Regions from separate parts of the Actinopolymorpha singaporensis genome, predicted to be linked through region 2. Evidence: predicted binding sites of a transcription regulator. Region 2 holds the regulator's gene; each other region holds the start of a gene.
The links. The regulator LexA, encoded in region 2, represses DNA repair genes until DNA is damaged. The targets are predictions, from matches to a motif close to TCGAACANNTGTTCGA.

Region 1 (10,674 bases), 2.8 Mb from region 2:
CAGCCCGTCCACCTTGCGGATGTCCCCGCCGTCGGGGCGTACTTCGCCGGACCGGTCGAGCGCGGGCTCCCGCTGCAGTCGGATGCCGTCCGGAGCCGCCAGTCGGCCGCCGGCGTACTCGCTGAGGCGAGCGGCGTAACGCGCACAGTCGTCGGCGCCGACCAGACCCTCCACCAGGAAGAACCCGTCGCGCCCGGCCTGCTCGCTCACCTGTCGCCCCGCCGCCACGTCGCTCACCATCGCCGTACCTCCCCGTCCTCTCGCCTACGTCGGTGCGCTGTGGTCCAGTAGCTCGTCGATGGAGTACGGACGGTTGTCGGCCACCGAACGCCAGACCGCCTCGCCCATCGCCACCGCCAGCGCACCCTCGCGGCTGTCGGCCGGTATGCGCAGGTCCAGCGACTCCTGCGACGGGCCGAGCAGCAGGTCCCGCCGGATCAGCGGGTCCGCCCCGCCGTGCCCACCCTCGCCACCGGCGATGTCGTGACGCCGCGCCTGCCCGAACATCGGGTGGTGCACGATCTGCCCGGACTCCGGCGTTTCGCCCTTCCCGTCACGGAAGTCCACGCTGCACGCCTCCAGCCGCCCGTGCGTGCCGTTGATCGCCAGCCGGTAACCCTCCCAGGCGCCGGAGAACAGCACCGAGTAGCTCAGGCTCGCACCCGAGCGGTAGCGAACGACCGCGGAATAGGTGTCCTCGATGTCGATGGCCTCGTCGTAGATCCAGTTCCGCGTGCCGGGTGGGTACTGCACGGTGTACGGAAGGCCGCCCAGGCCGGTGCGCGGCTTCAGGTGGTCGTCCTCGGGCACGTCGCCGTCTGCCAGCCAGCGTTGGTGGTACGGACAGTCCCGGCGCGGGTCGTCGCCCTCGCCCGTCTCCGGACGGTGCGGGCTGCCGGGCCCGTAGTAGTTGAGCGCGCCGTAGGCGAACACCTGCTCCGGCACGTCGCCGACCAGCCAGTTGACCATGTCGAAGTGGTGGCAGGCCTTGTGGATCGACAGCCCACCAGAGATCCGGCGTTCGCGGTTCCACCGGTGGAAGTAGCTCGAACCGTGGTAGGTGTCCACGCTCCAGGTCAGCTCGACGCTGGTCACCCTGCCCACGGCACCGTCGAGCAGCATCCGCTTCAGCTGACGGTTGCGTTCGGTGTAACGCAGGTTGTGCGCCACCCTGATCGATCCGCGGCTGGCGCGTTCGGCGGCGAGCATCTCGCGAACCTGCGCACAGGTGGCCGCCATCGGCTTCTCGGTGATGACGTCGCGGTCGCGGCGCAGCGCGGCGATCGCGTAGACGGCGTGGGTGGCGTCGGGGGAGGTGACGAGCACGACGTCCGGGCCCACCTCGTCCACCATCCGGTCGAACTCGGCCGGAGCGTAGAACGGGACGTCGGTGGAGGTCAGGTCGCCGAACGCGCGTACGCGGTCGGCGTCCACGTCGAGGATCGCCACCAGCTCGCCGTGTTCGGGCAGTTCCGACAGCTCGGACGGCCCAGCCGGCTCGGCCGGGTCGGCGTGCTCGGCGGGCCGCGTACCCGTGGCGTCCAGACCGAGCAGGGGTAGCGCGAACAGCGACAGTCCGCGGTTGGACAGTCCGCAGAGCGCATATCGGGTACGCCGTCCCGCCGGTGTGCGGCTCATCGGCCGAGCCCGAGGTGCCGGGAGAAGAACGCCACGGACCGGTTGCCGCCCCAGCCGTGCCCGCCGGGGAACAGGTCGAGCTCGAGGTGGTCGCCTGCGTCCGCCGCGCGGTAGATCTCGCGAACCCGCTCGTGACAGGCCATCGCCGACTCCAGCCGGAAACACTCGTCGTAGGCTCCGACGTCGACCAGCAGTGGACGCGGCGCAAGCAGCCCTTGCAGGTCCGGCAGGTCGACCAGGGTGAACAGGCCGGGGGTGATCTGGGAGCCGCAGTAGTTGAGGTCGCGGAACCCGAAGACGGCGAACAGGTCGCTGTAGCAGATGATCTCGGCCGCGCGCAGCCGCTCGTCGGTGAGCGCGCTCCACAACGTCATCGTGCCGCCGCCGGACAGGCCCATCACGCCCAGCCGGTCGGCATCCACGAACGGCAGGGTGACCGCGTGGTCGACCAGGCTCCGCCCGTGGGCGAGGTTGATGCCGAGCGGAGTCATGCCGAGCATCGTCGCCTGCAGGTAGTAGAGGTTGCACCAGTCCCGGTTGCCGGCCACGTCGTGGTGGTGCGGTTTGCGGCGGTCGTCCTGGTCGCCGTACCCCATCCAGTCGATTCCGAAGGTGACGAACCCGTCCTCGGCCATCCGGCGGCCGTAGGAGGTGTGGGTGTCCAGGTCGGCGTCGCGGTACTCGGGGGAGGAGGCGTTTCCCATGATGACCTCCTTGCCACCCGCGGAGTGGCCGTGCCAGCACAGCAGCGCCGGACGTCGTTCACCCGGCGCCAGGTCGGCCGGCCGGTTGACGTAGGCGTAGGCGTCGAGGTCCTCGCTCACCGACAGCAGCCAGCGCTGGGTGAGCACCGTGCCGTCCTGCCACTCCGCCACCAGGTCCGCACGCCGCTCGGACGGCGCGGCGGGCGGGAGGCCGAGCGTGGCCAGCACGTCCGGCAGGGCGCGTGCCCGCCAGGCGGCGACGTCCTCTCCCGGCCGGTAGCCGTGTTTCGGGTGGTTGTGGTCGGCGAGGGTGCGGAACATCTCGTACGGGCTGGTGTTGCCTGGCTTGCCTGATCCGTGTGGCATGACCTTGGACGCTAGTGCAGGCGCCCGCGACCCGTCCACGGCCCGTGCGCCGCGTGCCCGGGGTCGGCCGTGTCCTTCGCACCCGGGAAGGGCGGTGCACTCCTACTCGAAATAACGCGAAATGGGCCAGCTTTTTGTTGAGCGCTCAGCACTTGAAAATTCAGTCCCTAATTCCGCCTCATAATTTGAAGCCAATGCTGTCCGAAGCTGGCCACCCCGCTTCCCCGTGTATTGACTCCCGTCGTACGCTCAACGCCTCCGGCGGGGGAATCGTGTGTGTCGCGCCAACCGAATTGTCGTCAGTAGGAAAACGAACTGCCCTATAAACGTGTTTGTCGGCGGTTCGATGCTTTCGAAGGGCTGGTGAAGATGGCGTCTGTGACCAGAAGGTCGCTGCTCAAGGGGGCCTTGGCGGCGGGAGCTGCGGTCGCCGGCGGGTCGGTTCTGGGTAGCTGTGGCCAGGCGCCGAACTTCAATCGCGGGGTGAAGAAGACCCTTAATTTCTGGGCATTTACCGACTCGCGGATCGCCTGGCAGAAGAAAGCGTTCGAGCTGTACAAGAAAGAGAAGAATCCGGACTTCGAGATCAACTGGCTCATCCTGCCGTTCACGCAGATGCACGACCAGTTGCTCATTACCGCCCAGGCCGGATCCGGCGGCCCGGACATGGCCGACGTCGAAATCAGTCAGTTCCCCCGTTACATCAAGGGGGACGTTCTTTTTGTCGATCTGGCGGCAAAGCTCAAGCAGATGGGTGAATGGGACAACCTCTACCATCCGTCCGCGACCGACCCCTGGACCTGGCGCGGCCGTACGTACGGCATCGGCAACGAACTGAACGCCTGCCTGCTCAGCTACCGCTGGGACGTGTGGAAGAAGGCGAAGGTCGACACCAACATCTCCACCTGGGAGCACTTCGCCGAGGAGGCGAAGCGCTTCCACCGTGACACCGGCAGCTACCTGATCGACCAGGCCTACCTCGACTGGAGCCAGTGGTGGATGCAGACGCTGCAGCAACGCGGTGGCTTCTTCCACCCGAACGGCCATCCGGCCTTGGACACCCCCGAGGGCGTCCGCACGCTGACGTGGATGCAGAACGCGATGAAGGCCGGGTGGTCGACCCTCCGACCGACGGGTCAGTCCTACAACGTCGCGCTGTCGCAGGGCAAGATCGCCTCGCTGATCGGCCCGTCCTGGCAGTTCAGCGGGTACGTCCAGCAGAACATCCCGGAGACCAAGGGCAAGTGGCACCTGATGCCGTTCCCGCGGTGGGAGGCGGACAGCGGCGCGCGCACCGCGACCTGGGGCGGCACCGGCGTGACGGTGCTCAAGACCGGCAAGTACGCCGAAGAGGCCCGCGACTTCGTGTTGTTCGCGCACACGTCGGCGCGGGCGCTGCTGGACGACTTCGAGATCCGGCAGGTGTGGCCGACCTACAAGCCCGCGTTCGCCGACAAGCGGCTGTCCCAGCCGCTGCCGTTCTTCGACAACCAGCGGGTGGGCGCCTTGATCCACCAGGTCTCACCGGAGATTCCCACCGCGTACATGTCGCCGTACTGGCCGGAGACCACCAGCACCTTCGTGCGGGTGGGCCTCACCCCGCCGATGCAGAACCTGCGCATGTCGCCGCGGTCGGCGCTGACCGCGGCGCAACGGGAGTCGGCGGACACCATCAGCTTCGTGACGGCGTAGGGCCGAGGGAAGGAGAGGTTGCCTGATGGCGACGTCGACATTGAGTGCGCGCGTGTCCCGACCGCTGGCCCCGGCGCGGACGTGGTGGTGGCGACGACAGAGGAAGGTGGCGCCCTATCTGTTCATCGCGCCGTTCTTTCTGCTGTTCCTGGTGTTCGGCCTGTATCCGATCGTCTACTCGTTCATCCTGAGCTTCACCAAGGGCTTCGGGTTCGAGCACCGGACGTTCGTGGGACTGGGCAACTACATCCACTTGATGTCCGACCCGCGGTTCCTGATGGCGCTGCGCAACACCACCATCTACGCGCTCGGCAGCGTGGTCCTGATCGGCGGCCTGTCCCTGCTGATCGCACTGGCCATCAACTCCCGGTCGGTGCGCTGGAAGACGTTCTACCGGACCGCGTTCTTCTTCCCGGTGCTGACCTCGGAGGTGGTCATCACCGTGATCGCCGCCCGGATCCTGGACGATCAGTTCGGTCTGCTCAACACTGCGCTCGGATGGTTCGGCGTCGGGCCGTTCGCCTGGCTGACCGACCCGAAGCTGGTGATGCTCGCCATCGTGCTGATCGGTGTGTGGACCTGGACCGGCATCAACGCGTTGTACTGGATGGCCGGCCTCAACGGCATCGACGACGACCTCTACGAGGCGGCCTCGATCGACGGGGCCAGCAGTTGGCAGGCGTTCCGTCACATCACCCTGCCGCTGCTGAAGCCGATCGCGTTGTTCGTGGTCCTGCAGGCGATCATCGGCTCGTACAACCTGTTCGCCCTGCCGTTCCTGCTGACCAACGGTGGGCCGTCGGACGCGTCGCTCACGGTGACGCTCTACATCTACAACCAGGGCTTCCAGTTCTTCAACGTCGGCTACGCGAGTGCGATCGCCTACGTGATGACGTTCTTCCTGCTGATCGTGTCGTTGGTCAACATCAAGGTCTTCCGCGGCAGGTCCGCGCCCGGCGAGTGAGGTGGAGTAAGTGGCAGTCATTCACAAGGTGTCCGCGCGGACTTACGTCGAGACCGCCCCGGCGGTGGGGACGAGGCGACGCTGGCCGGCCATCTCGTTCGTCGTCGTCAACGTCCTGCTGCTGGTCGGCGTCCTGGTCGAGGTGTTGCCCTACCTCTACATGGCGTTCAGCGCGTTCAAGAACAACGCGGAGATCTTCGGCGTCCCGCTCACTCTGTGGCCGCGGACCTGGACGTTCACCAACATGACGCAGCTGTTCCAGGGCTTCCCGGTCGCCCGGTGGATGCTCAACACCGCGATCGTCGCGGTGGTGGGCACGTTCCTCGCGGTGATGCTCGCGTCGCTTGCGGGCTACGCGTTCGCCAAGCACGACTTCAGGTTCAAGAACCCCCTGCTGTTCATGATGCTGGCCACCATCCTGCTGCCCAGCCAGGTGCTGCTGGTGCCGCAGTTCCAGATCATGCGAACGCTGGACTGGTTCAACACCTACGAGGGCCTGATCATCCCGCGTGCGGTCACGGCGTTCGGCATCATCCTGATGCGGCAGTACACCCTGTCGATCCCGAACGAGCTGCTCGACGCCGCCCGGGTGGACGGCGCGAGCGAGTTCGGCATCTGGTGGCGGATCGTCGTACCGCTGGTCCGTCCCGGCCTGGCCGTGCTCGGCATCCTGACGTTCCTCGGCCTGTGGAACGACTACTTCTGGCCGCTCATCATCACCACCGACCCGAAGATGTTCGTCATGAACCTCGGGATCTCCTCGTTGATCGGACCGTACGACTTCCGCTACGGAATGTTGCTGTCCGGTGCGCTTCTTGCGTCGCTGCCGGTGATCCTGGTGTTCATCTTCTTCCAGAAGCAGTTCGTGGCCGGGCTGACGAGGGGTGCCCTCAAGTAGCTCACCGGGCAGGAAAGTCTTGCTGGAGTTCCGGTTGGCGTTCGAATCGGTGCGTTCTCGTCGTACGTTGTGAGTCGTACGTTCCGAGTCGTCGGTTTCGGTCTCAGGAGCAGCCCATGACGGCGAACCCGCGAGGTATCGCACTCAACCCGGCCGCGCAGGCGTTCGCCGAGGCGACCGACGCACCGCCCTATCTCCACGATCTGCCGCCTGAGGAGGGGCGGGCCGTGGTGGACGACGTCCAGTCCGGGGACGTCGACAAGCCCGAGGTGTTCGACCAGTGGGTGACCGTGCCGGGCGGGCCCACCGGGTCGGTTCGGGTGCGGATCGTCCGTCCGCCGAGGGCGCGGGGCCTGCTGCCGGTCATCGTCTACGTGCACGGTTCCGGCTGGGTGTTCGGCAACGCCCACACGCACGACCGGCTGGTCCGCGAACTCGCCACGCAGGCGAACGCCGCGGTGGTGTTTCCGGAGTACGACAGAGCACCCGAGGCGCGTTACCCGGTCGCGCTGGAGCAGTGCTACGCGGCGGCGCAGTGGGTGTGCGCGCAGGGGGCGCTCCAGGGGCTGGACTCCTCCCACATCGCGGTGGCCGGTGACTCCGTGGGCGGAAACCTGGCGATCGCCCTTACCCTGTTGGCGAAACAGCGCGGTGACGTGCGCTTCGTCGCGCAGGTCGAGTTCTACCCCGTGACCGACGCGGCGTGCGACAGCGCCTCCTACCAGGAGTTCGCCGAGGGATACTTCCTGCGCAGGGACGCGATGCGGTGGGCCTGGGACCAGTACACCACCGACGAGGAGGAACGCTCGCTGATCACGGTGTCCCCGCTGCGTGCCCGCCTGGACGATCTTCGTGACCTGCCGCCCGCGCTGGTGATCACCGCGGAGGCGGACGTGCTCCGCGACGAGGGCGAGGCGTTCGCCGTCAAGTTGCGGAGGGCCGGCGTGCCCACGACAGCCGCACGCTACGCCGGGACGATCCACGACTTCGTGCTGCTGGACGCGCTCCGCGAGACCGGCGCGGCCCGGGCCGCGGTCGCCCAGGCGGCGACGATGCTCCGCGAGCACCTGAAGGCCTGAGTGGCCGCTCAGGTCGCGTGGGCCGCCCGGTCGTAGGCGGCGCGGGGCATCTGGGTGGCGAGCTTGCCGCCGCTGACGTCGATCAGGGTTCCGGTCACGTAGCCGGCCTGGTCGGAGGCGAGGAAGCAGACCAGGTTGGCGATGTCGTCCGGCGTACCCCACCGGCGGATCGTGAGCAGGTCCAACAGCCTGTCCTGTTCCTCCGGTGAGCGTTCGGCGAAGTGGTTCATCTGCGTGGGCACCATGCCCGGGGCGTAGGCGTTCGCGGTGATGTTCCACGGGCCCAGCTCGCCGGCGAGCGCCCGGGTGAAGTGCGCGACCGCCGCCTTCGCCGAGGCGTACGCCGAGCCGCCCGCGGTGGGGACGATCGCGGCGAACGACGAGACGTTGATGATGCGGCCGGAACGCTGCTCCTTCATCACCGGGACGACGGCCTTGCACATCAGGAACGTTCCGGTGAGGTTGACGTCCTGGCAGCGGCGCCAGCTCTCCTCCGACAGCACGTCGACGGGCCCGCCCGCGACGATGCCGGCGTTGTTGACCAGGATGTCGATGCGGCCGTGCCGGCGTACGGTCTCCTCGACGACCTCCTGGATGCGGGCGAGGTCGGTGACGTCGCAGACGAACTGACTCGCGGGTACGCCGCTCTCGGAGCCGAGCTCGGCGCCCAAGGCGTCCAGCTCGTCGGGGTGGACGTCCAGCGCCACGGTGGTGACCCCTTCGGCGGCCAGCCGGCGCACCAGCGCGCGGCCGATCCCGCGCCCGGCGCCGGTCACCACGGCGACACGTCCACTCAGATCGATGTGCATGCCCGTCAGCCAACCACGAAGGCGGGCGGGCGGTGGCCGAGCTGTCCGGGCATGGTCTGCCCTGTCTCGCTCCTCGGGCCGGGTGTGAGGCGGGCCAGGGCTCAGCGCACCCCGTGCGGACGGAACTGGATGCTGATCCGCGGCCCGACCACTCCCTTGGTCTTGGGCACGCAGTGCTCCCAGGTGCGCTGGCAGGAGCCACCCATCACGATCAGGTCGCCGTGGCCGAGCGGATGACGGATCGTCTCTCCGCCGCCGCGCGGTCGCAGCAGCAGGGAACGCGGGGCGCCGAGAGAGATGATCGCGACCATGGTGTCGTCGGTGCGGCCGCGACCGATCCGGTCACCGTGCCAGGCCACGCTGTCGCTGCCGTCGCGGTAAAGGCACAGTCCGGCGGTACGGAAGGGCTCGCCCAGCTCCTCGGCGTAGTGGGCGTCCAGGGCGGCCTTCGCCTCGTCGAGCAGTGGGTGGGGAAGGGGCGCGTCCTCGTCGTAGAAGCACAGCAGCCGCGGGACGTCGACCACCCGGTCGTACATCTGCCGCTTCTCGGCGTACCACGGGACCGTCTCACACAGCCGCTCGAACAGCTGGTCGGAGCCGCGCACCCACCCGGGCCGAAGGTCGATCCATGCTCCATAGCTGAGCGGCACCCGGCGGACGGCGCCGGCGAGCTCGGCCAGGCCCGGCTCGTCGGCGTAGTCCAGCAGGGAGCCCTGGAACGCCGCGGTCACGTCTCCGACCCTACCCGATGCTTCGAACAGACGTTCGCCGGAGGCGGTGCCCGGAGTGTCAACCGGACGTTTCGGACCGCCCCGCCGCATGGAACCTGATCCGGTGGAGCGGTTCAATAGCGATCACCTGACAGCCCTGACAGCGAGTTCACGGGAAGGATGCCGATGACGCCTGCCACCGCCGACCCGCGGACCGCTCCGGCGCCGCCGCGGCGCAGGAGGGAGCCGTGAGCCGGCATCGTTTCCACGGCGACCCGGCCCGCTTCGAGGTGGTCGCGGCGTACGTCGGTGAGCGGTTCCCGACGGCGAAGTACGTCGCGGACGTGGCCGGTGGCCAGGGCATGCTGGCGCGGCTGCTGCGCAAGCGGTACGGCATGGAGTGCGAGGTGGTGGACCCGCGCGGCTGGACGCTGAAGGGTGTGCCCGGCCGGGCGGAGGAGTACTCCGCGGCGATGGCCGACTTCTACGACGTCGTGGTCGGCCTGCATCCGGACGAGGCGCTGCGGGAGGTTGTCGACTCAGCCGTCACCCGTCCGGTCCTGGTGGTGCCCTGCTGCAACTTCTGGGATCGCTCCCACCGGCTGGGCCAGGCCGAGCTCCTCGCCGCGGTCGCCGCGCACCACCGCGGCCTCGGTGGCCGCTGCGAGACCGTACGACTGGACTTCCGAGGGCCGAAGAACCTCGGCCTCGTCCTCGAACCCCCCGCTGCGCCTGGCCGCGACGCCTGATTCGTTCCCGGGGAGCCGCGGCGACCGAACGCGGACGCGGATCGGCCGACGGCTGTCATCCGCACTGGTCGTTAAATACAGTCCGGACCGAAACATCGCACCGGCAGACTTCGACGTTCGTCCGCCCCGAGCCCGCGGGAGGCACGCCATGCCAGGTTCCGCGATCGTGTCCGCTGCTGCCGCCACCGCCGCCGTCGCACTCACCGTCGCAGCAGCGTTTCCGGCCGTCGCGCCTGGCTCGGCGCGAGGTGTGGCCGAGAAAGAGAGTGCGGCCGCCCCGGTCACCGACCTGGGCCCGGCGTCCTCGGTCACCGTCCTCAACGGCTCCGAGCCGATCGGCGACCGCATCTACGTCAACACCGGCGGGGTCAGCCCGACCGTCGTCGGTGCGTACGACCCGGCGCAGAAGCGGGTCACCCAGCGATACACCTTGCCGACGGGGCAGGGCGCGTGGGCGACGACCGCCGTGGGCACCGACCTCTACGTCGGTACGTACGCACCGGGGGACCTCTACCGGGTCGACACCACCGGCACGTCGGTGCAGAAGGTGGCGGACGTCGGCCCGGACGACTTCATCTGGGCGCTGGACACCTCCCCGGACGGCAAGGTCTACGGCGGGACGTACCCGCGCGGCCGGGTCTTCGAGTACGACCCCGCGACCGGCGCGAAGCGCGACTACGGGACGGTGGTGGCGGGTGAGCAGTACGTCCGCAGCATCGCCGTCGACGACACCACGATCTACGCCGGCGTGGGGTCGCACGCGCACCTGATGGCCATCGACCGTGCCACCGGTGCCGGCAAGGACATCCTGCCCGCGGAGTTCGCCGACCGTACGTTCGTCGCGACCCTCGCCCTGGAGGACGGCGTACTCGCGGCCGGGCTGTCGGCGACCGGAACGATGCTGCTGATCGACACCGCCGATCCGACGCGTTACGAGGTCGTCCAGGCGCCGAACGACTCCTACATCACCGCCATCAGCATCGACGCGGCGAACAACGACGTCTACTTCGGAACCCGCCCGTCCGGCACGCTCTACAAGTACGACCGGGACACCGGCACGCTCAC
Region 2 (10,674 bases):
GCCGGCGGTCATGTACCCCTCGGCACCGCCCACCGTGAACGACGTGGTGCGCGACGGCCGCGACTTCGGCAGCCGCTTGCGGGTGGGGCGGTACTCCACGACGACCTGGGGAGCGGTCTCCTCCTCCTTCACCTCGGCCTTCTTGGCCCGGGCGTCGGACAGCGGCTGGCCGACCTTGCAGTTGTCGCGGTAGATGGCGAGTGCCTTCAGACCCAGCTTCCAGCCCTGGAAGTAGATCTCCTCGACCTCCTCGACGCTCGCCGTCTCCGGCATGTTGACCGTCTTGGAGATCGCCCCGGACACGAACGGCTGCACCGCGGCCATCATCTTCACGTGGCCCATCGGGCGGATCGCCCGGGCACCCATCGCGCAGTCGAACACCTCGTAGTGCTCGGGCTTCAGACCGGGCGCGTCGACGACGTGCCCGTGCTCGGCGATGTACTCGACGATCGCCTCGACCTGCTCCTGCTGGTAGCCGAGGCTCGCCAGCGCGCGGGGGACGGTGTTGTTGACGATCTGCATCGACCCGCCGCCGACCAGCTTCTTGAACTTGACCAGCGCGAGGTCGGGCTCGATACCGGTGGTGTCGCAGTCCATCGCCAGCCCGATGGTGCCGGTGGGCGCGATGACCGACGCCTGGGCGTTGCGGTAACCGTGCTTGGTGCCGACCTCCAGCGCGCGCTGCCAGGCCTCCCCGGCAGCAGACAGAACCGAGCGGTCGAGCTCGCCGACCGAGCGCACGGCGTCGTTGGCGGCGGCGTGCTTGCGGATCACCCGCTGGTGCGGCACGGAGTTGCGGGCGTAACCGGCGTACGGGCCGACGATGCCGGCCAGCTCAGCCGACCGCTTGTAGGCGGTGCCCGTCATCAGCGAGGAGATCGCGGCCGCCATCGCCCGGCCGCCGTCGGAGTCGTAGCCGTGGCCGGTGGCCATCAGCAGCGCGCCGAGGTTGGCGTAGCCGATGCCGAGCTGGCGGTAGTCGCGGGTCGTCTGCCCGATCGCCTCGGTTGGGAAGTCGGCGAAGCAGATCGAGATGTCCATCGCGGTGATGACAAGCTCGACGGCCTTGGCGAAGTTCTCCACGTCGAACCGGCCGTCGTCACGCAGGAACTTCAGCAGGTTGAGCGAGGCGAGGTTGCACGAGGAGTTGTCCAGGTGCATGTACTCCGAGCACGGGTTGGACGCGGTGATCCGCCCGGTCTCGGGGCAGGTGTGCCAGTCGTTGATCGTGTCGTCGTACTGCAGGCCGGGGTCGGCGCAGCTCCAGGCGGCCTCGGCGATCCGGCGGAAGAGCTTCTTGGCGTCGACGTCCTCGAGCACCTCGCCGGTCTGCCGCGCACGAAGGCCGAACGACGTGCCGCCCTCCACCGCACGCATGAACTCGTCGGAGACCCGCACGGAGTTGTTGGCGTTCTGGTACTGCACGGAGTGGATGTCGGCACCGCCGAGGTCCATGTCGAACCCCGCGTCGCGCAACGCGCGGATCTTGTCCTCCTCGCGCGCCTTGGTCTCGATGAACTCCTCGACGTCGGGGTGGTCCACGTCGAGGATGACCATCTTCGCCGCCCGGCGGGTGGCACCGCCGGACTTGATCGTGCCGGCGGAGGCGTCGGCACCACGCATGAACGACACCGGGCCGGAGGCGGTGCCGCCGGAGGACAGCAGCTCCCGGCTGGCACGGATGCGGGAGAGGTTGACCCCCGCACCGGAGCCGCCCTTGAAGATCAGCCCCTCCTCCTTGTACCAGTTCAGGATGGAGTCCATCGAGTCGTCGACGGCGAGGATGAAGCACGCCGAGACCTGCTGCGGCGACGGCGTACCGACGTTGAACCACACCGGGCTGTTGAAGCTGAAGTACTGGTGCAGCAGCATCCAGACCAGCTCGTGCTCGAACACCTCGGCGTCTGCAGGGCTGGCGAAGTAACCGTGCTCCTCACCGGCCGCGCGGTAGGTCTTCACCACCCGGTCGATGAGCTGCTTCAGGGTCCACTCGCGCTCCGGGGTGCCGACGGCGCCGCGGAAGTACTTCGTGGTGACGATGGTGGACGCGTTGACCGACCAGAAGTCGGGGTACTCCACGCCGCGCTGTTCGAAGACGGTCTCGCCGGTCTTCCAATTCTGCTGAACGACGTCCCGGCGCTCCCAGGTCACCTCGTCGTACGGGTGGGTGCCCGGGGTGGTGAAGATCCGGCTGACCTTCAGTCCCTTCGCCGAGCGCCCCTTCGTGCCCCCGCGCGTGCTGGGACCGCTGACCGTCTCCGTCATGCTGGCTCTCCTTGTCCTGCTGATCGTCTGCGCGGATCAGCGTCGTGGTCCGGGCGGGACGCTTCCCCTCGTCCCCCCGGGGTCGTGGACTTCCTGTGTTCTTTCCGTCGTCGTGGGCGGCCTCGCGGCCGGGTGTGTCCGGGCCGGCTGCGTCTGGGGCCTCTTGTGTCCGGACTCTTGTCCTGTCCGGTTGTCTGGCCTGTTGTCTAGGACCGGCTGGGTTGCCGGCCCGGCCGTGGCTCGGGCACCGTCTCGTCGTGTTCGGCACGCAGCACCGCGATCTCGGACTCGAAGTCGGCCAGGGAGTCGAAGCTGCGATAGACGCTGGCGAAGCGCATGTAGGCCACCTCGTCGAGCTCCCGAAGCGGGCCGAGAATGGCGAGACCCACCTCGTGGGAGGGGATCTCCGCCGAACCGGTGGACCGGATCGTCTCCTCCACCCGCTGTGCCAACTGCGCGAGGGAGTCCTCGGTGACCGGGCGGCCCTTGCACGCCTTGCGGACCCCGGTGATGACCTTCTCGCGGCTGAACGGCTCGGTGACGCCACTGCGCTTGACCACCGCGAGCGTTACCTGCTCGACCGTGGTGAACCGGCGCTCGCAGTCCAGGCACTGGCGCCGACGACGGATGGCGGCTCCGTCATCGGCGGTGCGGCTGTCGACCACGCGACTGTCTGGATGCCGGCAGAACGGGCAGTGCATCGCCTCGTGACTCCCCTCGCCGCCGGCGGGCACGACGCCCGGCCAATCTCCGTCCGACCACTCGCCGACACCGCCTCCCTGGGGACGAACCTGTGGATGACCTGGGGAGAACCTGTGCCTGGCGAATCACAACCTGTGGATGACTTACAGGTCTGTAACTACCACATCTAGGGGTACGCTACGTCGGTCGTTCGAGGCACGCAAGGCGCCCCGCGTGTCGCTGCGGACACGTCTCGGCGTCCCCGCAGGTCAGGCCCGCGAGGCGGGTCGAAAGCAACATTTCGGCTCGGCGTGTCGGCCCGGAGATGGGGGCGAACACGGGTCATGGCCGACCGCCGGAGGGCGCACGGGAACGCACGGCGCACGGGCACACGCAGGCTCGCGCCCCGCTCGGGCAGGCGGGCTGGCGGGCGGCAGGTCAGCGGGCCTGGACAGGGACGATCAGCCGCTGGCCGACCCGGAGGTCACCGGCGCGGGAGAGGTCGTTGAGCCGGGCGATCTCGTCGATGGTCGCCCGCGGGTCGGTGTTCGGGGTGAGCTGGGTGGCGATTCCCCACATCGTCTCCCCCGGCTCCACCGTGATCGTGGTCGTGGCCGTCGGGCCGGCCGCACCAGCGGCGGGCGCGGCATCGAGCACGGCCTGGGCCAGGAGCCCGAGGACACCGGCGAGCGCGAGCGCTGCCAGCGCCGTCATCGTGGTCAGGACCAGCCGCCCCCGCCTCGTGAGACGAAGACTGGAACCGGCGCCGCGCCCGCCGGCCGGGAGCACGCACGACCGCACGCCGCGCGGACGCGGCGGACGTCGACGAACGGCAGGCGGTTGCGGGGTGGGGGTGGGCCGCAGCCGCCCGCCCGCCTCCTCGCGCAGGTCCGCCCGGGTCACGCCTGGCACAGCAGTCCGGGTGGCACCCTCCGGCACCTGCCACGGGCGCATCCGCAGGAAGGGGCGGACGTCACCGGCCTGGACGTCACCGGCCTGGACGTCACCGGCCTGGACGTCACCTGGGCGTACGGGCGGCGCGACCGGGCTGAGGTGCCTGCGGCCGCGGCCCGGAGCACCGCCGGCCCGACGGGACACGAAGTCCTCGAGATAGACCACCGACGCGCTGTTGCTCATCGTCCGACCTCCCACGAACACCGATTCACTTCCGTCACGCCTTCGCCGCCCGTCACATCGCCGCCGGCCGCTTCCGCTGCACGCATCCGCGTCACCACTTCCACGCCGGCGCTCGAACGACTGTTCGACGTTCCCACTGATGGATTTCTACACCAGCCCACCGACAAGCACCAGAGTTCCCTCGAAAACACGTTCGACGGAGCTGCCCGAAAGGCTCCTTTCCTGGTCTTTCGAGTTCCGGTAAAACAATCGCGACACGCGTCGAACAGATGTTTGAAAGTGCTATGACCAGGCTCTAGGCTCACTTCCGAGGGTCGGCAGAGTCGCGGCCCGAAATCTGTGGAAGGAGACAACCGCTATGCCCAAGCGGAAAAACACGGCGACCGAGTCCTCGACGGCGACCGTCCGGGAGTTGCCCGACGGCCCACCCGACGCGACCGGACTCACTCCACGCCAGCGTCGCATCCTCGAGGTGATCCGCGACTCGGTGGAGACGCGCGGATATCCCCCCGCGATGCGTGAGATCGGCGACCTCGTGGGCCTCACCTCGTCCTCGTCGGTCGCCCACCAGCTCAGAGTCCTGGAGACCAAGGGGTTCATCCGCCGTGACCCCAACCGGCCCCGCGCGCTCGAGGTGCTCGCACCCTCACCGTCCACAAGGCGGCCGTCCCTGTCGGGCGTGCCGGCCTACGACGAGACCGACAGCGGCGAGGACCGCCCTGCGCCGGCGTTCGTGCCCGTGGTGGGGCGGATCGCCGCCGGTGGCCCGATCCTGGCCGAGCAGTCGGTCGAGGAGATCATGCCGCTGCCGCGGCAACTCGTCGGCGAGGGCGAGCTCTTCCTGCTCCGCGTCCGAGGTGACTCGATGGTGGAGGCGGCCATCTGCGACGGTGACTGGGTGGTCGTACGCCAGCAGCCGGAGGCGGAGTCGGGCGAGATCGTCTCGGCGATGATCGACGGCGAGGCGACCGTGAAGACGTATCGCCCCCGTGACGGCAAGGTGTGGCTGGTGCCGCACAACCCGGCTTACGAGCCCATCCCTGGAGACGACGCGGTCATCCTCGGTAAGGTCGTCGCCGTCCTACGTCGCGTCTGAGCAGGAGGCGACGCTCGTCACAGGAGCTATCACCGGGAGCGACATGTCCGACCCAGCGGCGGAGACCGGCACCATGCCCGGATCCAACCATGCACCTCTCAACGTGGGTGCCGCGGAGTCCGGGCGTCCGGGACCCCCGCCGAAGGAGCCACTGGACCCCAACGCCGGGAAGAGTCTCATCATCGAGGTGGACGGGGCGCGATGGGCACGCGTCCCGATCCAGACCGACCTGTTCGGCCGGGGTGACCAGGTGGCGGACAAGCTCAGCGACTACGTGGTCAAGACGGTCCGGCTCGCCGAGGACGACTCCAGGTTCGAAGGTGCGTTCGCCGAGCCGTGGTACGTCGTGGTGAGCGAGAAGATCGTGGCGATCTCGCAGGGACGGTCCTACTTCACCTGGGAGATCAACCCCACCCCCGCGGCCAGGGTGCTGTCGAAGTGGGTGCAGCGCACCCCACACGGCATCGGACTCGGCAGCCCGTGGACGATGCAGCTGGCGATCAAGGAGGCCGGGCTTCCGCGCATCCTGGTCGCAGCCGGGGCCAGCGTCGTGGGCAAGGCGGTGGGCCGGCGTGGCTGGTTCTACCGGGTGGCCGGCCACCGGGTCAACGCGATCGACGGGCCTACGCCCTACTCCGCGTTCCCGTCCAACGTCTCGGCGAAGCTGCCGCCGAAGGCGCCCGACAAAATGGCTGCCGAGATCACCGCGGCAGTCCGTAAGGTGCTCCCGCCGGGGCCGGCGCGCACGCTGGGCGGCACCGTGGTGATCGACTCCAACGACCTTGGCCGGGACGTCCTCGGTCACGACACCAGCCAGCCGACCGAGTTCTTCGCCGAGCTCTTCCGCGACAACCCGTTCGGCCAGGGCCGGCAGCAGACACCCGTCGCGGTGTGCGTCCATCGGCCCTGACCGAGCCCACGACCGACCCGACGACCGACCCGACGACCGTCGCCCGAGCCGACAGCCCGCCCGGCCACGGTTTTACTGCTCGCGAGCTGACCGGAGCCGGCGCAGCGCTCCGAGCGCGACGTCGCGGTCGCCGGTGAACCACATCGGCGGCAGCGACGCCCGCAGATAGGTGCCGTACCGCGCCGTGACCAGGCGCGGGTCGAGCACCGCCACCACTCCGCGGTCGCTCGACCTGCGGATCAGGCGGCCCACCCCCTGCGCGAGCAGAAGCGCGGCGTGCGTGGCTGCCACGGACATGAAGCCGTTCCCTCCCGCCTCGTCGACCGCGCGCTGACGCGCCGAGGTCAGCGGATCGTCCGGGCGCGGGAACGGAATCCTGTCGATGATCACGAGCTGACAGGCGTCACCCGGCACGTCGAGGCCCTGCCACAGCGACAGCGTTCCGAACAACGACGTGTCCGGCTCGGCGGCGAACCTCCGGTGCAGCTCGCTCAGCTGCCCCTCGCCCTGGCAGAGCACCTCGACTCCCAGCCGGTCCCGCACCGCCGCGGCCGCCTCCTCCGCCGCCCGGCGGGAGGAGAACAACCCCAACGTCGCTCCGCCGGCCGCCTCGACCAGCTCGCTCACCTCGTCCAGGACCCGCGGAGAGATCCCGCCCCGGCCGGGCGGAGCCAACCTGCGGGCGACATAGAGGATCGCCTGCCGGCCGTAGTCGAACGGCGAGCCGACGTCCAGGGCGCGCCACGGCAGCGGCTCCACGACGTCCTTGCCGCCCTCACTCGCCGAGTCACCGTCCTGTTCTCCGGTCGAGTCGCCGTCCATCTCACTCCCGGCACGGGCTTTCCGGCCGGACCCGCTCGCCTCGCCGGCGGCACCGTCGGTCCCACCACCCGCCTGGCCGTCCCCGTCCGGGATCCGGTCGACCGGGCGCAGGCCCACCGACCGGGCGGCGGCATCGAAGTCCCCGCCCAGCTTCAGCGTCGCCGAGGTGAGAATGCAGGTCCGTTCGGCGAGCAACTTCTCCCGCAGCAGCCCCGCGACCGACAGCGGCGCCACCCGAAGCTCCGGACCGCCGCGCTCGCGTTCGGCCACCCACACCACGTCGTACGGCGACAGTTCGCTGACGCGTTCGGCGACGTCACGGATCTGCTCGACGTAGGAACGCGCCTGCCGGCGACCCGACTCGGCGTCGGAGTCCTTCTTCTCGCTGGGAAAGGCCGACCAGGCCGAGCGCGCGGAGTCGCGGACCAGCGCGACCGCGGCGGCGAGCTCGGAGCTGGGCGTCTCCACCCTGCCCAGCGGGGCGGACGCCAGCGCCGAGCGCAGCGCCTCCCCCGCGTCCTCCAGCGGATCGGCCTCGCCGCCCTCACAGAACGGCTGTGCTCTCCGTGCGGCACGTTCGATCATGCCCGGGGACAGCTCGGCCGAGGCGGTCCCGGTCACGCGGGCGGCGAGTTCGTGCGCCTCGTCGATGATCACCACGTCGTAGTCCGGCAGCACCGAGATGTTCTCCAGCGCGTCGATCGCGAGGAGCGCGTGGTTGGTGACGATCACGTCGGCCGCGAGCGCGCGTTCGCGGGCGCGTTCGGCGAAGCACTCCCCGCCGTACGGGCAGCGCTGCGCACCCAGGCACTCCCGAGAGGACACCGCGACCTGCGCCCAGGCCCGGTCCTGGTGGGTGGGTGCGGCGTCACGGTCACCCTCACCACCGGTCTGTGCCTGCATCGTCGCCCACGACCGAAGCTCCAGCACCTGCCGGCCGAGCGGACCGCTCGGCACGCGTTCCAGCAGCGCGCCCTGCTCATCAGGGACGCCGTCGCGCACACGGTGCAGGCAGGCGTAGTTGTGGCGTCCCTTGAGAATGGCGTATGACGGACGGCGTTCGAGCCGCTTCTCGATCGCCTCCGCGAGCTGCGGAAGATCGCGACCGACCAGCTGGGCCTGCAGCGCGAGGGTCGCGGTCGCCACCACGACCGGACGTTTGCGGCCACCCGGGTTCAAGAACGCCGGCACGAGGTACGCCAGGGACTTCCCGGTGCCGGTGCCCGCCTGGACCACCAGGTGCTCGCCGGTGGCAATCGCCCGGGCGACCGCATCGGCCATCACCAACTGGCCGGGGCGCTCCATGCCGGCGAGGGCGTCGACCGCATCGTGGAGCAACTCTCGCACGCGGTGGTCGGGACGTTGCTGGTCGGCGGAACCCCGCGCTGCGTCGGCCATCCCGCGAGGCTATACCGGCGGAGGTCCGGGCAGAACCGACGGCACCACACGGCCGGGGTGGCGCCGGGCGTGCGCGGGCACGGTCTGGCACGTACCGCCCTGCCGGATGTCCCCGGGATGTGGTGGGATCGCTGCATGACCTACGACGCCGTTCCGCTCATCCCCCGCGCGGTCCTGTTCGGGAACCCGACCTACGCGAGCCCCACGGTCTCCCCCGACGGCACGCTGCTCGGCTTCCTCGCTCCCGAGGAGGGCGTGCTGAACGTCTGGGTCGGCCCGGTCGACCGCCCGCACGAGGCGACGCCGCTCACCCACGACCGCGGCCAGGGCATCCGGGTCTTCGGCTTCTGCCACGACGACCGGACCCTGTTCTACCTCCAGGACGCCGACGGCGACGAAAACTGGCGCCTGCACCTGCTCGACCTCACCGACGGCCGCGAGCGGTGTGTCACGCCGTACGACAACGTTCAGGTCCGAGTTCTCGGCCACAACCGCTGGCACCCGACGACGATGCTGCTCGGCATCAACAAGGACCGGCCCGAGTTGCACGACGTCTACGAGCTCGACCTGGAGACCGACGAGCTGCACAAGCGGATCGAGAACCCCGGCTTCGTGGGCTGGCTGGCCGACACCGATCTGGAGGTGCGTGGCGCGGCCTCGATCACCGAGGACGGCGGCGCGGTCTACTACCTCGCCGACAAGGCCGGCGACTTCCACCCCTGGCTGGAGGTGTCGGCCGAGGACACCAACACGACCAGCCCGCTGGGCTTCTCCCGCGACGGCCGCACCCTCTACCTCGTCTCGTCGGTAGGGTTCAACGCCGCCCGGCTGGTCGAGGTCGACCTGGCCGAAGCCGAGCGGGAAGCCGAACTAGTCGACGGACAGGGCGACGGACAGGCGGGCGCGGACGGCAGCTCACAGAGGGTGCTCGCCGGGGACGACGCCTACGACGTCGGCGGGGTGGAGTTCGACCCGCAGACCAGGGCGCCGCAGGCGGTGATCTTCGACAAGGACCGCGAGGTCTGGGAGTACGTCGACGAGGACTTCGGCCGGGCGGTGGAGGAGGTACGTTCCGCGCTGGGGATCGACGGTGAGCTCGGGATCACCCGCTCCGAACGCAGCGAACGCACCTGGCTGGTCTCGGTGGTGCCCTCCGACGGCCCGGTGCGCTACTACTTGTACGACCGGCCGACGAAGAGCCTGAAGTTCCTGTTCTCCCACAAGCCGGACCTCGCGGGCTATCCGCTGGCTCCGATGGAGCCGTTCGCGTTCACCGCCCGGGACGGGCTGGAGATCCACGGCTACCTGACGTTCCCGCCCGAGACCGAACGCCGCGACCTGCCGGCGGTGCTCAACGTCCACGGCGGGCCGTGGGCCCGCGACAGCTGGGGCTACAACGCCGAGGCGCAGTGGCTGGCCAACCGCGGCTACGTCAGCGTGGAGATCAACTACCGCGGCTCCACCGGCTACGGCAAGGCGTTCGGCAACGCCGGCAACAAACAGTGGGGCCGGTCGATGCACACCGACCTGCTGGACGCCGTCGAGCACCTCGTCGGCCAGGGCCTGGTCGACCGGGAGCGAGTGGGCATCATGGGCGGCTCCTACGGCGGCTACGCGGCGCTCGCCGGCGCGGCGTTCACCCCGGAGGCGTTCCGCTGCGCGGTCGACCTGTGCGGGCCGTCCAACCTGCTCACCCTGCTCAGCTCGATCCCGCCGTACTGGAAGCCGCTGGTGGCGATGATGTACGCCAAGGTGGGTGACCCGGAGACCGAGAAGGACATGCTCTGGGAACGCTCGCCGCTGTCCCGCGTCGACGACATCGCCATCCCGGTGCTGGTTGCCCAGGGTGCGAACGATCCGCGGGTGAAGCAGGCAGAGGCCGAGCAGATCGTGGAGGCGCTGAAGGCGAAGGGCGTGCCCCACGAGTACCTCCTGTTCCCGGACGAGGGGCACGGGCTCGCCAGGCCCGAGAACCGCGAGATCTACTACGCCGCGGCCGAGCGCTTCCTGGCCGAGCATCTCGGCGGACGCACGGAGTCCTGAGGGGTATCCGATGCCCTGGGCAGTCGGCTGGCGTGCCCTGCCGGCTGCCCGGCGGCTGGTGACCGAGCGTGCCAACCGTGCAGGACAGAGCCCCTCAGCCGAACATCTGGAACACGCCGACCACGGCCGAGGCGAGGCCGACTGCCGCCGCGACCAAGGCCGCGATCGTGAACGTCCGTTGCCGAGAGCGTGACCTCGCGAGCAACTCGGCCTCGGTTCGCGTGCTGACGATCTGGGGCTCGGTGACGGCGAGCTCGCCGGTTGCGTCGCTCGCCTCACCGAGAACGTAGACCCGCCGGCCCGGACGCAGGACCCACTCCTC
Region 3 (10,674 bases), 1.3 Mb from region 2:
TCGAACAGTTCGCGGGAGTCTCGGGTGCTCAGGCCGACGAACCGGCGTACGAAGTGACCGAGCAGCAGGGACCGCTCGCCGGTCTCGGGGTGGACGCGCACGACCGGGTGCTCGGTCTCGAACTCCTCCTGCCCGAACTCGGCACGGTACTCCTGCTGCCTGACGTCGATCCCACCGAGCCGCCGCTCGTCCCGCTCGGCCGCGTAGTCGTAGAGGTTGGAGTGCACCGCCCACAGTTCGTTCGCGAGGGCCTGGAGCGCGGGGTGCAGGGTGTCGTACGCCCGTACGGTGTTGGCCCACACCGTCGACCCGCCGTAGGGAGGAAGGACCAGCGCGCGGAGCAGGCTGATCGCGGGCACCCGGTCGACGAACGTCACGTCGGTGTGCCAGCTGTTCGCCTTGCTGTAGTCGGAGTCGATCGGCAGGACCGCGTCGCCGTCTCCGGCCACGGTGGGATGCGGTTTCGTCGGGGTGCCGAGCAGCGACGCGAACTCCCGCTGGCCGGCGTCGTCGAGGTGTTGCTGGTCGCGTAGGAAGACCACCCGGTGCGCCAGGAGGGCCCGCCGGATCTCGGCGACAGTGGCCGGTTCGACGTCGCCGCCGACGCTCACTCCGCCGATCACGGCGCCGATGGTCCCGGAGGTCGGGCGTACTTCGATGCGTTCGTAACCGTCCTCGGTCGCGTCGGGCCGGTCGGTGGTCAGGTCTGAGAGCGTGGTGAGCGTGGTCATAATCCCTACTATCCCGCTGGGAATTGTCGCTAAACCAGGGCTGTCCCGACCCGTGGACGGTGGTTAGGCTGGCTCGACGTTGGGCGAACACCCTCTGGAGGTCACGATGACCGTGGTGCGCCGATGACGAGCCTGGAGCAGTCGCCGTCGGCCGGAACGAACGGTTCCGTGGGATCCGCCGGCGGGCACCCACTGGACAACCCGGTGTACGCGGCGCTGACCGGTCCGCACGCGCACCTTGCCGAGACTCTCGGACGGGCCGTTCGCTACCAGCCCGACGTCTCGCCGTTCGCCGCACTGCCCGGCGAGCCGACCGAAGCCGACTGGGCCGACCTGGCCCGGCTGACCGGTGCCGGGTCGGTCGTGACCCTGTCCGGCGGGCACGTCGTTCCGCCGGACGGGTGGGGTGTGGTGCAGCGACTCGAGGGTGTCCAGTTCGTCGAGTCCGGGGTCGACTTCCGCGCGGACGAGGAGGCCGAGCCCCTCGGCGCGGACGACCTGCCGGAGATCCTCGACCTGGTGAAGCGAACGCAGCCGGGACCGTTCCGGAAGCGCACCATCGAGTTCGGCGGCTACCTCGGAATCCGTCGCGGCGGCCGCCTGGTGGCCATGGCCGGCACCCGCGTGCACCCGCCCGGGTGGACCGAGATCAGCGCCGTGTGTACCGACGACGCACACCGCGGCCAGGGCCTGGCCGGCCGGCTGGTCCGCACCGTGGCCGCCAACATCCGAGCCGATGGACGGACGGCGTTCCTGCACGCGGCGGCCACCAACGCCTCGGCCGTTCGGCTCTATACCGCGCTCGGGTTCGTGTTGCGGTGCGAGACGCCGTTCGTCGTCCTGCGCGTCCCGGAGCACGCCGGCAGCGCGGAGGGAGCGAACCGATGACGATCGACGTCGCGGTGGTGGGCGGGAGGTTCGGCGGTGAGTTCCTGCCGCTGTACCGCAGCCATCCCGAGGTGGGCCGGGTGGCGCTCTGCGACATCGACCAGGACACCTTGCACAGGGTCGCCGACACGTACGGCGTACGCGACCGGTTCGACAGCCTGGAAACGTTGCTGGCCTCCGACGACTTCGATGCGGTGCACATCGCCACTCCGGTTCGCTTCCACGTCGACCAGAGCGTCGCGGTGCTCGACAGCGGCCGGCACTGCGCGTCGGCGGTGCCGATGGCGACGACGCTGGACGGGATCCGCCGGGTGCTGGCCGCGCAACGGTCGTCTCGACGTACGTACATGATGATGGAGACGATGGTCTTCGGGCGGGAGTTCTTCCACGTCCGTGACCTGTACGAGCGTGGTGAGCTCGGTGCGTTGACGTTCCTGCGCGGCGCGCACATCCAGAACCTCGACGGATACCCGCGCTACTGGTACGGCTACCCGCCGATGACGTACTCCACGCACGCGCTCTCCCCGCTGCTGGCGCTGGCCGGTGCCCGGGTGCGGACCGCCGTAGGGCTGGGGTCGGGCCGGCTGACCCCCGACCGCCGCGGCGACTTCGACAACCCGTTCCCGGTGGAGACGGCACTTTTCCAACTGGACAAGGGAGATCTGGCAGCCGAGGTCACGGTGTCGTTCTTCCAGACCGGTCGTACGTACTACGAGGGTTTCTCCGTGTACGGGCACGAGGCGGGCGTGGAATGGCCGCAGCTCAACGAGGACGACGGACTGCGGGTGTACAGGTTGGAGCCGCTCGGCGGCGGAGACGGACCCGTCGGCCGCGGCCGCAGCGCGTCGGCGACCGTCGTCCACCCGCTGGACCGTCCGGACCTGTTGCCGCCGGAGCTGGCGCCGTTCGTTCGGCCCACGACCTTCCACCCTGGCGAGGGTGCGCCTGCCGTGCGACTGGGCAGCGCGCACGGCGGTTCACACCCGCATCTTGTGCACGAGTTCGTGACCAGCATCGTGGACTCCCGCGCGCCAGTGGTCGACGCACTCACCGCCGCGGCCTGGACGGCGCCCGGGATCTGTGGACACGAGTCGGCGCTGCGAGGCGGCGAACGCATCGAGGTCCCGGACTTCGTTTCCGAGCAGGAGGTACGCGCATGAACCACCCCGCTGTCCCGCCCGTCCCGGACGACCCGTTCCACCGGATGCTGCACCACGTCGCGCCGGCGGGGCTGTCCGAGGCGACCGCGCAGAGTGCGGGGATGCGACGGGTGGAGGCGATCAGTGGCAAGTCGGTCGGGTCCCGTCGGCTGTGGATGGGCCAGACGCACGTAGCGCCGGCGACCGCCTCGGAGAACCACCACCACGGTCATTCCGAGACAGCGATCTTCGTGGTGAGCGGGCGACCGGAGTTCGTCTTCCTCGACCTGGAAGGGCCTGAGCCGCGGGAGGTCCGGATCGTGACCGGCCCGGGGGAGTACATCTACGTGCCGCCGTACGTCCCGCACCGGGAGGAGAACCCGGACCCCGACCAGGAGGCACTGGTCGTCATCGCCCGTACGACGCAGGAGGCGATCGTGGTCAACCAGCCGGACCTGCGCTGGACCGGTCCGGTGATGACCAACAGCGAGGACGTCAGGGAGCGCCAGCGCCGTCGCCGCCGATGAACGTGACGCGCCGGAGGCCGTCGAACAGCGGATGGTCGCCGGCGCCCTCGGTCAGCGCCTGGCAGTCGAAGAGTTCGAGTACGAACCCCTCGCCGCCGAGCTTCAGGTAACGGGTGGGCAGGACGTCGCGGGATCCGAGACGGTGCAGGTTCATCGGGTCGAGTCCCAGTACTCGCAAGGGCTTGTGGCCGGTAGTGGTGAGCACCACCTTGTCGTTGCGGGCAAGGAGGGCTTGACGGCGGGAACGGCGTTCCTCCCGCAGCGCCGCGACGGCTTCCCGTGCCCGGGCGACGGCGGTCGCGCGGTGTCCGGCGGAGAAATCCCTCCGCGTGGCGTCGGCGACGGCAGGTTGGAGCAGGTCGTCGAGGTACGACGTGTCGTCGGTCTCCAGCCTTGCTTGCCAGCCTGGCGTGAACCGGTCGAGGAGCAGCGCGATCGCCTCCCCGGTCGCGTAGGCGGCACGGCGGATGTCGTCCGGACGTACCGGCTCGGCCAACGCCCCCAGGCACCGCGGTCTGCCCGCTACCCTGCCCTCCACGTAGTACGCGAGACCCTCGCAGCGCTCCACATCACGCTCGTACTGCGCGGCCGCGTCAACGAGGATCTGCCGGCGCTCCCGCCGCAGAGTGAGAGCCGTCGCAGCCCAGCCGGCCGACGTCTTCCGGGCGCCGGAGTCTGAGCCGGTCTCGAAGGCGGCGAGCACGGCGCGGCGGAGGGCCTCTGCCTCCAGGCGGCGCAGCGTGAGCACGTCCGCGTCTTCAACGGGGTAGCCCAGGGCCGCGGACTCGTCCACGAATCTCCTGGATGACGCTGCCGGCAGAAGACGTGGAAGGTCTCGTGCGCGATCTCCGCCCGTACGTCCAGATCGTCGCGCCCGGCCCTGAGGACTGTCGGCGTGAGCACGCCACCGAGTTCGACCGCTGAACTGGCGACGACGGCCGGGTGCCGACCGGCGAAGACGAGGGCGTCGTCTGCCTGCGGCTGGAATCCGGGTACGGGACACGGCCACGGCGCCGGTCACCGCGCGCGCCCGACCACCGGCTCGATGACCGGCGACCTACGCAAGAAGCATGGTTCGCGCAAGTTAGGTTGGCGTTGATTCGTCTTGTGGGTAAGGGGTTTCCGGCGCGCATGAGCCGATCTTGTTCGGTAGAATCGAACGCGTGAGCGATGGCGGTGGGTGCTTCGACGGCCACCTGGGTGATGAGCCCGGTGGCCGTCGGGTGCTGCCTGCGGGGTTTGCTGATCTGCCGGCGGGTCTTGGGTTGGCTGCCGCGGTGGCGGGGGTCGACGTGGCTGGGTGTAACGGGTTCGAGTTGGAGGAGTCGATCAAGGCACGGCGGCGGCTGATCTGCTGGCTGGAGGCTGAGTGCCTGTCCGATGTGAACGCGCTGGCCTACGCCGAGCCCGGCATGGTTGACGGCCCGGCCGGACGCAGGGTGACGCCGGATCCGATGACCCCGGAGGTCCTGGAGCCGTTGCTGGGGTGGACCGGCTACCGGGCGCACCAGTACGTGGCCCTGGCCGCCACCCTGCCCCGCCTGCCGCGGGTACGTGAGGCGTTGGCCAGCGGGCAGCTGGAGCTCAACGATGTGCGGGTGATCGTGGACCGGATCACCGACGCCGAACCCGATGTGTGGGGTGCCATCGAGGAGGCGATCTTCCCCAAAGTCCTGGAACTGCGGGGCGGGTTGTTGCGGGCCAAGGTGGAGGCCGAGGTCGTCACAGCAGACCCCGACGCCGCCGCCAAACGTCACCGCGCGGCCAGGTCCGGGCGGAACGTCGCGATCTGGCCCGCCGTCGACGGCGTCGCCGACCTCGCCATCCGCGGCCTGTCCGCAGGCCAGGCAGCTGAGGCGTACGGCCACATCGACGCCATCGCCCGCGCAGTCAAATCAACCGGTGACCCGCGCACCCTCAGCCAACTCCGCGCCGACGTCGCCGCCGCCCTACTCACCGGCACCGCCGACATCAAAGACTGCTCAGCCCCAGCGGCCACCCACCACACCAAGCAAGAAGAGGCGCAAAGCCAGGCACAACACCAGCCTGCGCAGGACCAGGCCGAACGAGCCGAAGGTGAATCCGAGCAGACGCCGGACGAACAGGGGCACTGTCCCATTCACTGCTACCCCGACCACGACCTGCACAGCGCCGGATGTGACTGCGGTGACTGCGCTCCCGCCGGAACCGCAAACACCACCGCCCACTACACCCCCTGCCACTGCTCCACCACGCACGACAGCGCAGCCCACGACGCCGCGGAGCGCAGCGCAGCCGCAGAGGACGCAGATAGCAGCGCCATCGGGCAGAACGCAGCGGGACGCGGCGCAGCCACAGGCGGTGCAGCTGCTCCCGACGGCGGGCGGCCTACCGCGGGTCAGATCCCGCGGCAGAACCGCCGACCCGACGAAACGGCCGACCCGCCGGATCCGCCTGATCCACCGACAGGTAACCCGACACCACCAACACCGCCCTGGTGCTCCTCACAACCGAGCTGGGGTGCCATACGAACGCGGGCGAAGATCCAGCTGAACGTGCCGCTGACCACCCTGATGGGACTCAGCAGCCAGCCTGGTGAGCTCGGCGGGTTCGGGCCGGTCATCACCGAGGTCGCCCGCCGCGTGGTGGCGAACAATCTCGGCAACCCCGAGGCGAGATTCAGTGTCGGGGTCACCCACCCGGTCACCGGGCGGTTGTTGCATCTGCATCCCATCCCGGCGAGGTTCCTGCGCGGGCTGCAGGCAGAGCTGGTGCATGCCCGCGACCAGCGCTGCGCATGGACCACCTGCAGGAGACCGGCGGCGACCTGCCACCTCGACCACAACACCGAACACCACCACGGCGGCCAAACCGCCGTGGACAACATCGCACCGCTCTGCCCACGCCACCACAAAACCAAGACCGAACGCGACTGGAAACTCGAGCAGACCGGCCCCGGCGAACACATCCTCACCGACCCCCACGGCCGGCAATACCACAGCAGAACACCATCCCTCACCGACCCGGTGGTACCACCCGAGCGAGCAGTCACCACCACGGGCACAAGGACGGTCGACAATGACCTACCGCCGTTCTGAGAAGCCTTTCAAGAGCTGTTAACGAAGCTCACGATCTCTGCCATGGTGGGTCGTATCCATCGGTCGTGTCGACCATCAGCGTCGGCGCGGAGAGGGAGATCGCGGCATGGATGTCCTCCTCACCCGCGGGATTTCGGTCTCCGATCGTCGTGGCGTGGGCGGCCTTCCGCACCGGATTGGACGCAACCAGTACGCCAAAGAACGTAGGCAACGTCTGTCTGGTGAGCGGATCACCTGGACCCGGTCGAAAGCCTGGGTTGGCGTTGACCATGCCCTCCACCGTTGTCCCACCACGCCTCGTCGCGACCGGCAGGGCCCGGCAAGGTGGCGTTGACACGGCGAATGTGTAGTACGGCCAAGGACTCGAGCACGTCGTCGGACACATCGACCTCCGAGGCGAGTGTGCTGCGGTCGCGTCGGTCCCGTCGGCCAGTAGTTCCGGAAGTGCGCTCACCGGGTCCTCACCCAGTCCGGCGCGTACTCAGGCCGTCCGACCGCATCCGCCGAGACTGCCATGACACCGCCGCGCCCCACCGCTGCTGGGCCGTGGTGGGACATGATGGGGCCGATGAGAGTGGTCGTCCTGTCCGACACGCACGCGCCTCGGCGGTGGAAGTCGTGCCCGGAGCGCGTGGCCGAGCATCTGCGGACGGCAGATGTGATCCTGCATGCGGGTGACGTGTGTACGCCTGACGTACTGGACGAACTCGCGGCCTTCGCCCCCGTTTATGCCGTCGTCGGCAACAACGACGGACCCGAGGTCGCCGAGTGGGGCTCGGGCGTGCCGGAGGTCCTCGAGACCACCCTGGCCGGCGTTCGGGTGGCGATGGTGCACGACAGTGGGCAGGCGACGGGGCGGATGGCACGGATGCGACGGCGGTTCCCGAACGCCGACCTCGTGGTGTTCGGGCACTCGCACATCCCGTTGACGCAGACCGAGGACGGCGTACGGATCTTCAACCCCGGCTCGCCGACAGACCGGCGACGGCAGCCGCACGGAACGATCGGCATCGTCGTCCTCCAACGCGGTCGGGTGAAGGACGCGTCGATCGTTCCGGTGACGTAGGGCAGGTGGCGACATGGCCTGGTTCAAGCCCGGGGATCTGCTGGACCGCACCTTCGAGGTCGGGATCATCCTCAAGGGGCTGGATGGCCTGCTCGAACTGGTCGGCGGGATCCTGCTGCTGGCGGTGTCGCCCGCCACCCTCAACCGGCTGGTCGTCACGCCGACCCAGCACGAGATCTCCGAGGACCCGCACGACTTCGTGGCCACCCACCTGCTGCACCTGACGGCCGGCCTCCACCGGTCGACGGTGTGGTTCGGTGCCGTCTATCTGCTTCTGCACGGCGCGGTGAAGATCGTCCTCGTCGTCGCGCTGCTGCGCAACCAGCTGTGGGCGTACCCCTGGACGATCGTGTTCCTGCTCGCCTTCATCGGCTACCAGCTCTATCGCATCGCGCTCCATCCGACGGTCGGACTCGTGCTGTTGACCGTCTTCGACGCGTTCGTCGTCTGGTTGACCTGGCGCGAGTACGGCCGACAACGTGCCGCCGGCCGCACTCGCTCAGCCGCGCCGGGGTGACACCGTCACGGGCTCACCGCGAGGAAGAGGAACGCGACCAGCAGGACGAGATGGACACCACCCTGCAGCCGCGTCGCCCTGCCGGGTACCACCGTGAGGACGCTGACGACCACGGTGAGCGCCAGGAGGACGAGCTGAGTGGCCCCGAGGCCGAGGTGGAGCGGACCCTTCAACCAGATCGACGCGAGCGCGATCGCCGGGATCGTGAGCCCGATGCTCGCCATCGCCGAGCCGTAGGCAAGGTTGAGGCTGATCTGCGTCCGCTGCCTGCGGGCGGCGCGTACGGCAGCGATCGTCTCCGGCAGCAGGACGAGCAACGCGATCACCACGCCGACGAACGACTGCGGGAATCCGGCCGCCTTCACCACGGTCTCGATCGCGGGTGACTCGACCTTCGCCAGGCCCACCACGGCGACGAGCGCCACCAGCAGCAGCGCGAGGCTTGTCAGTGCCGCTCGGGTGCTAGGGGGAGCGGCGTGTTCGTCGGCGTCGCCGCTCTCGTCGACGTCGCCCGTCTCGACCTCGGCTCGCTCGGATGTGGGAGCGTTCCCACGTCCGGCGGCCGGCTCGTCGTCATGGTGGACGGGCAGGAAGAAGTCGCGGTGCCGCACCGTCTGGGTGAGCACGAACATGCCGTACAACAAGAGCGAAACGATCGCCGCGAAGATGAGCTGGGCGGCGGAGAAGGCCGGGCCGGGGGCACCGAGGGTGAAGGTCGGCAGCACCAGGCTCAACGCAGCCAGGGTCGCCACAGTCGCCAGCGCGGCTCCACTTCCCTCCGCGTTGAACCGGGTCGTTCCATAGCGCAGCGCGGCCACCAACAAAGAGATCCCGACGATGCCGTTCGTGGTGATCATCACCGCGGCGAAGACGGTGTCCCGTGCCAGTTGGGACGTCTCCGGACGACCCGAGACCATCAGGGTCACGATCAGCGCGACCTCGATCACCGTCACAGCCACCGCGAGGACCAGCGAGCCGAAGGGTTCGCCAACCCGGTGCGCCACGACCTCCGCGTGGTGCACCGCGGACAGCACCGCTCCTGCGAGTACGACCGCGATCACCAGCGCGAACGGGACCGCCAGGTACCGGCCCCAGGTGAGTGCCAGCGCGAGAAGGGCGAGCAGCGGTACGACGGTCGTCCACGAGACGTACGGCGGGCGGCGGGGGAGCGTCACGGCATGGAGCCTTCCAGTCGTGGCGGACGAATGGGTGAGAACCCTGAGCGGCAATTGTAAAGGCAAGGCAAAGTTGCCTGGTGAAGCGGCAGGTGCCGTAGGCCGGACGGCGTCTGGCCTGCGTCGGGGATAGTTTGGGCACATGAGCGAGCTGCCGGAGCGACCCGACGTGCCCCAGGAGACCCACTCCGGGCTGGCCCAGGCCTGGGCCAGTGCGGGGGAGGCCGCGCAACAGTTGAGTGAGGCACGTCAGACCGAGCAGGAGACGACTGCCCGGGAGACGTCGGGCACCACGCCCGCGCCCGTCAGGTACTCCGTGCTCCCCGCCGGCGGCGCGTTCCACGTCAAGCGGGGTGACGAAGTGGTCGGCTACTACACCGACCGCGACGCGGCCCTGGCCGACGCTCGCAAGCTCGCGGGTGGCGACAGCCCCAGCCGGGTGGTCATCCACGACGACGACCGGCGCCCAAGTGAGGAAGAGACGTACTGAGCGGCCCGAGCGTCACAGCGTCAGCGACTCACCGCGCTCGACGTAGCTGACCCGAGAGGCCAGCCCACGCCGCTCCACCTCCGCACGGAAGTCCGACAGCGGCGAACGCATCACGTCGTAGTCGTCGTAGTGGATGGGCACCGCCCGACGTGGTGAGATCGTGGCCAGCAGGTCCGCGCCCTGCTCGGCGTCCATCGTCACCACCATCCCGCCGGGCAGGGTCGTCCCGCCGAGATGGAGCAGCGCCAGGTCGGTGGCCGGGAAACGCTGGGCGATCTCCTCCACGGCCGGGTACATCAGCGTGTCGCCGGTGATGTAGAGCCGGTGGTGCACCTCGCCTTCGGCGGTGGCGAGTTCGAGAACGCTGCCCATCACCGGGGGCAGCAGGTGGCGGATCGGCCCGGGTGCGTGCCGACCGGGTGTCGAGGTGATCCGGAGCACCATGCCGCCCTTGGCCATGGTGTGCTGCTCCCAGGTGCGCAGTCCCACCGCGCGCCGGAAGCCGTGCAGTCCCTGCAGCCGCCGCGAGGCATGTGGCGTGGTGACGATCGGCAGCCCGGAGTCCAGGTTGCGGCGGGCCACCCGGTCCCAGTGGTCACCGTGCAGGTGGGACAACACCACCGCGTCCAGCGGCGGAAGCTGGTCGACGCGCAGTGCCGGCTCGGTCAGCCTCCTGCTGGTCAGCCCGTGCCCGAGGTAGGCACGCTGACCGCGGTGCAGGAAGTTCGGGTCGGTGAGCAGGGTGAAGGGGCCGTACTTCAGCAGTACCGTCGCGTTGCCGACGAAGAACAGCTCACCGACGGACTGTGGCGTGGCGGAGTTGGCAGGGTCATGGGACATGGCTTCCGGCTACCCTGTCCACGGCTGATCATTCGGTGGTACTCCGCGGAGTTGGCCGGCGGCCCCAATCGGAGGCACGCCCTAGACTCACCGATCGTGAGTACGCGATCGGCTCCGGCATCGGCGGTCAGCTACCCCGGCGGTTTCCTCACCGGCGTGGGACTGCTGGTGCGCGGTGTGCGCATGTACGCCGCGAACCCCCGGCTCGCACTGCTCGGCGTCGT

Region 1: the regulator LexA is predicted to act here: its motif matches at 8,904-8,919, upstream of BLU27_RS12625 (alpha-ketoglutarate-dependent dioxygenase AlkB).
Region 3: the regulator LexA is predicted to act here: its motif matches at 4,316-4,331, upstream of BLU27_RS29995 (HNH endonuclease signature motif containing protein).

Annotation. Positions count from the first base shown of each region.
Region 1 is NZ_LT629732.1:2,770,375-2,781,048, forward strand. Features, by position in the region: partial or broken gene BLU27_RS12585 (phytanoyl-CoA dioxygenase family protein) at 1-240, opposite strand, end outside; gene BLU27_RS12590 (Gfo/Idh/MocA family protein) at 265-1,638, opposite strand; gene BLU27_RS12595 (alpha/beta hydrolase family protein) at 1,635-2,708, opposite strand; gene BLU27_RS12600 (ABC transporter substrate-binding protein) at 3,087-4,400, shown strand; gene BLU27_RS12605 (carbohydrate ABC transporter permease) at 4,426-5,364, shown strand; gene BLU27_RS12610 (carbohydrate ABC transporter permease) at 5,375-6,262, shown strand; gene BLU27_RS12615 (alpha/beta hydrolase) at 6,379-7,341, shown strand; gene BLU27_RS12620 (SDR family NAD(P)-dependent oxidoreductase) at 7,350-8,150, opposite strand; gene BLU27_RS12625 (alpha-ketoglutarate-dependent dioxygenase AlkB) at 8,252-8,881, opposite strand; gene BLU27_RS12630 (hypothetical protein) at 9,109-9,609, shown strand; gene BLU27_RS12635 (NHL repeat-containing protein) at 9,758-10,674, shown strand, end outside.
Region 2 is NZ_LT629732.1:5,555,436-5,566,109, forward strand. Features, by position in the region: gene BLU27_RS24875 (vitamin B12-dependent ribonucleotide reductase) at 1-2,265, opposite strand, end outside; gene nrdR (transcriptional regulator NrdR) at 2,472-2,966, opposite strand; gene BLU27_RS24885 (LysM peptidoglycan-binding domain-containing protein) at 3,385-4,083, opposite strand; gene lexA (transcriptional repressor LexA) at 4,442-5,179, shown strand; gene BLU27_RS24895 (hypothetical protein) at 5,223-6,089, shown strand; gene BLU27_RS24900 (ATP-dependent DNA helicase) at 6,162-8,309, opposite strand; gene BLU27_RS24905 (S9 family peptidase) at 8,445-10,352, shown strand; gene BLU27_RS24910 (GIDE domain-containing protein) at 10,447-10,674, opposite strand, start outside.
Region 3 is NZ_LT629732.1:4,261,355-4,272,028, forward strand. Features, by position in the region: gene BLU27_RS19105 (TauD/TfdA dioxygenase family protein) at 1-731, opposite strand, end outside; gene BLU27_RS19110 (GNAT family N-acetyltransferase) at 855-1,619, shown strand; gene BLU27_RS19115 (Gfo/Idh/MocA family protein) at 1,616-2,779, shown strand; gene BLU27_RS19120 (cupin domain-containing protein) at 2,776-3,285, shown strand; gene BLU27_RS19125 (hypothetical protein) at 3,254-4,078, opposite strand; gene BLU27_RS29995 (HNH endonuclease signature motif containing protein) at 4,449-6,362, shown strand; gene BLU27_RS19135 (metallophosphoesterase family protein) at 6,931-7,428, shown strand; gene BLU27_RS19140 (DUF2127 domain-containing protein) at 7,442-7,945, shown strand; gene BLU27_RS19145 (calcium:cation antiporter) at 7,951-9,120, opposite strand; gene BLU27_RS19150 (DUF2188 domain-containing protein) at 9,263-9,610, shown strand; gene BLU27_RS19155 (MBL fold metallo-hydrolase) at 9,623-10,450, opposite strand; gene BLU27_RS19160 (EI24 domain-containing protein) at 10,547-10,674, shown strand, end outside.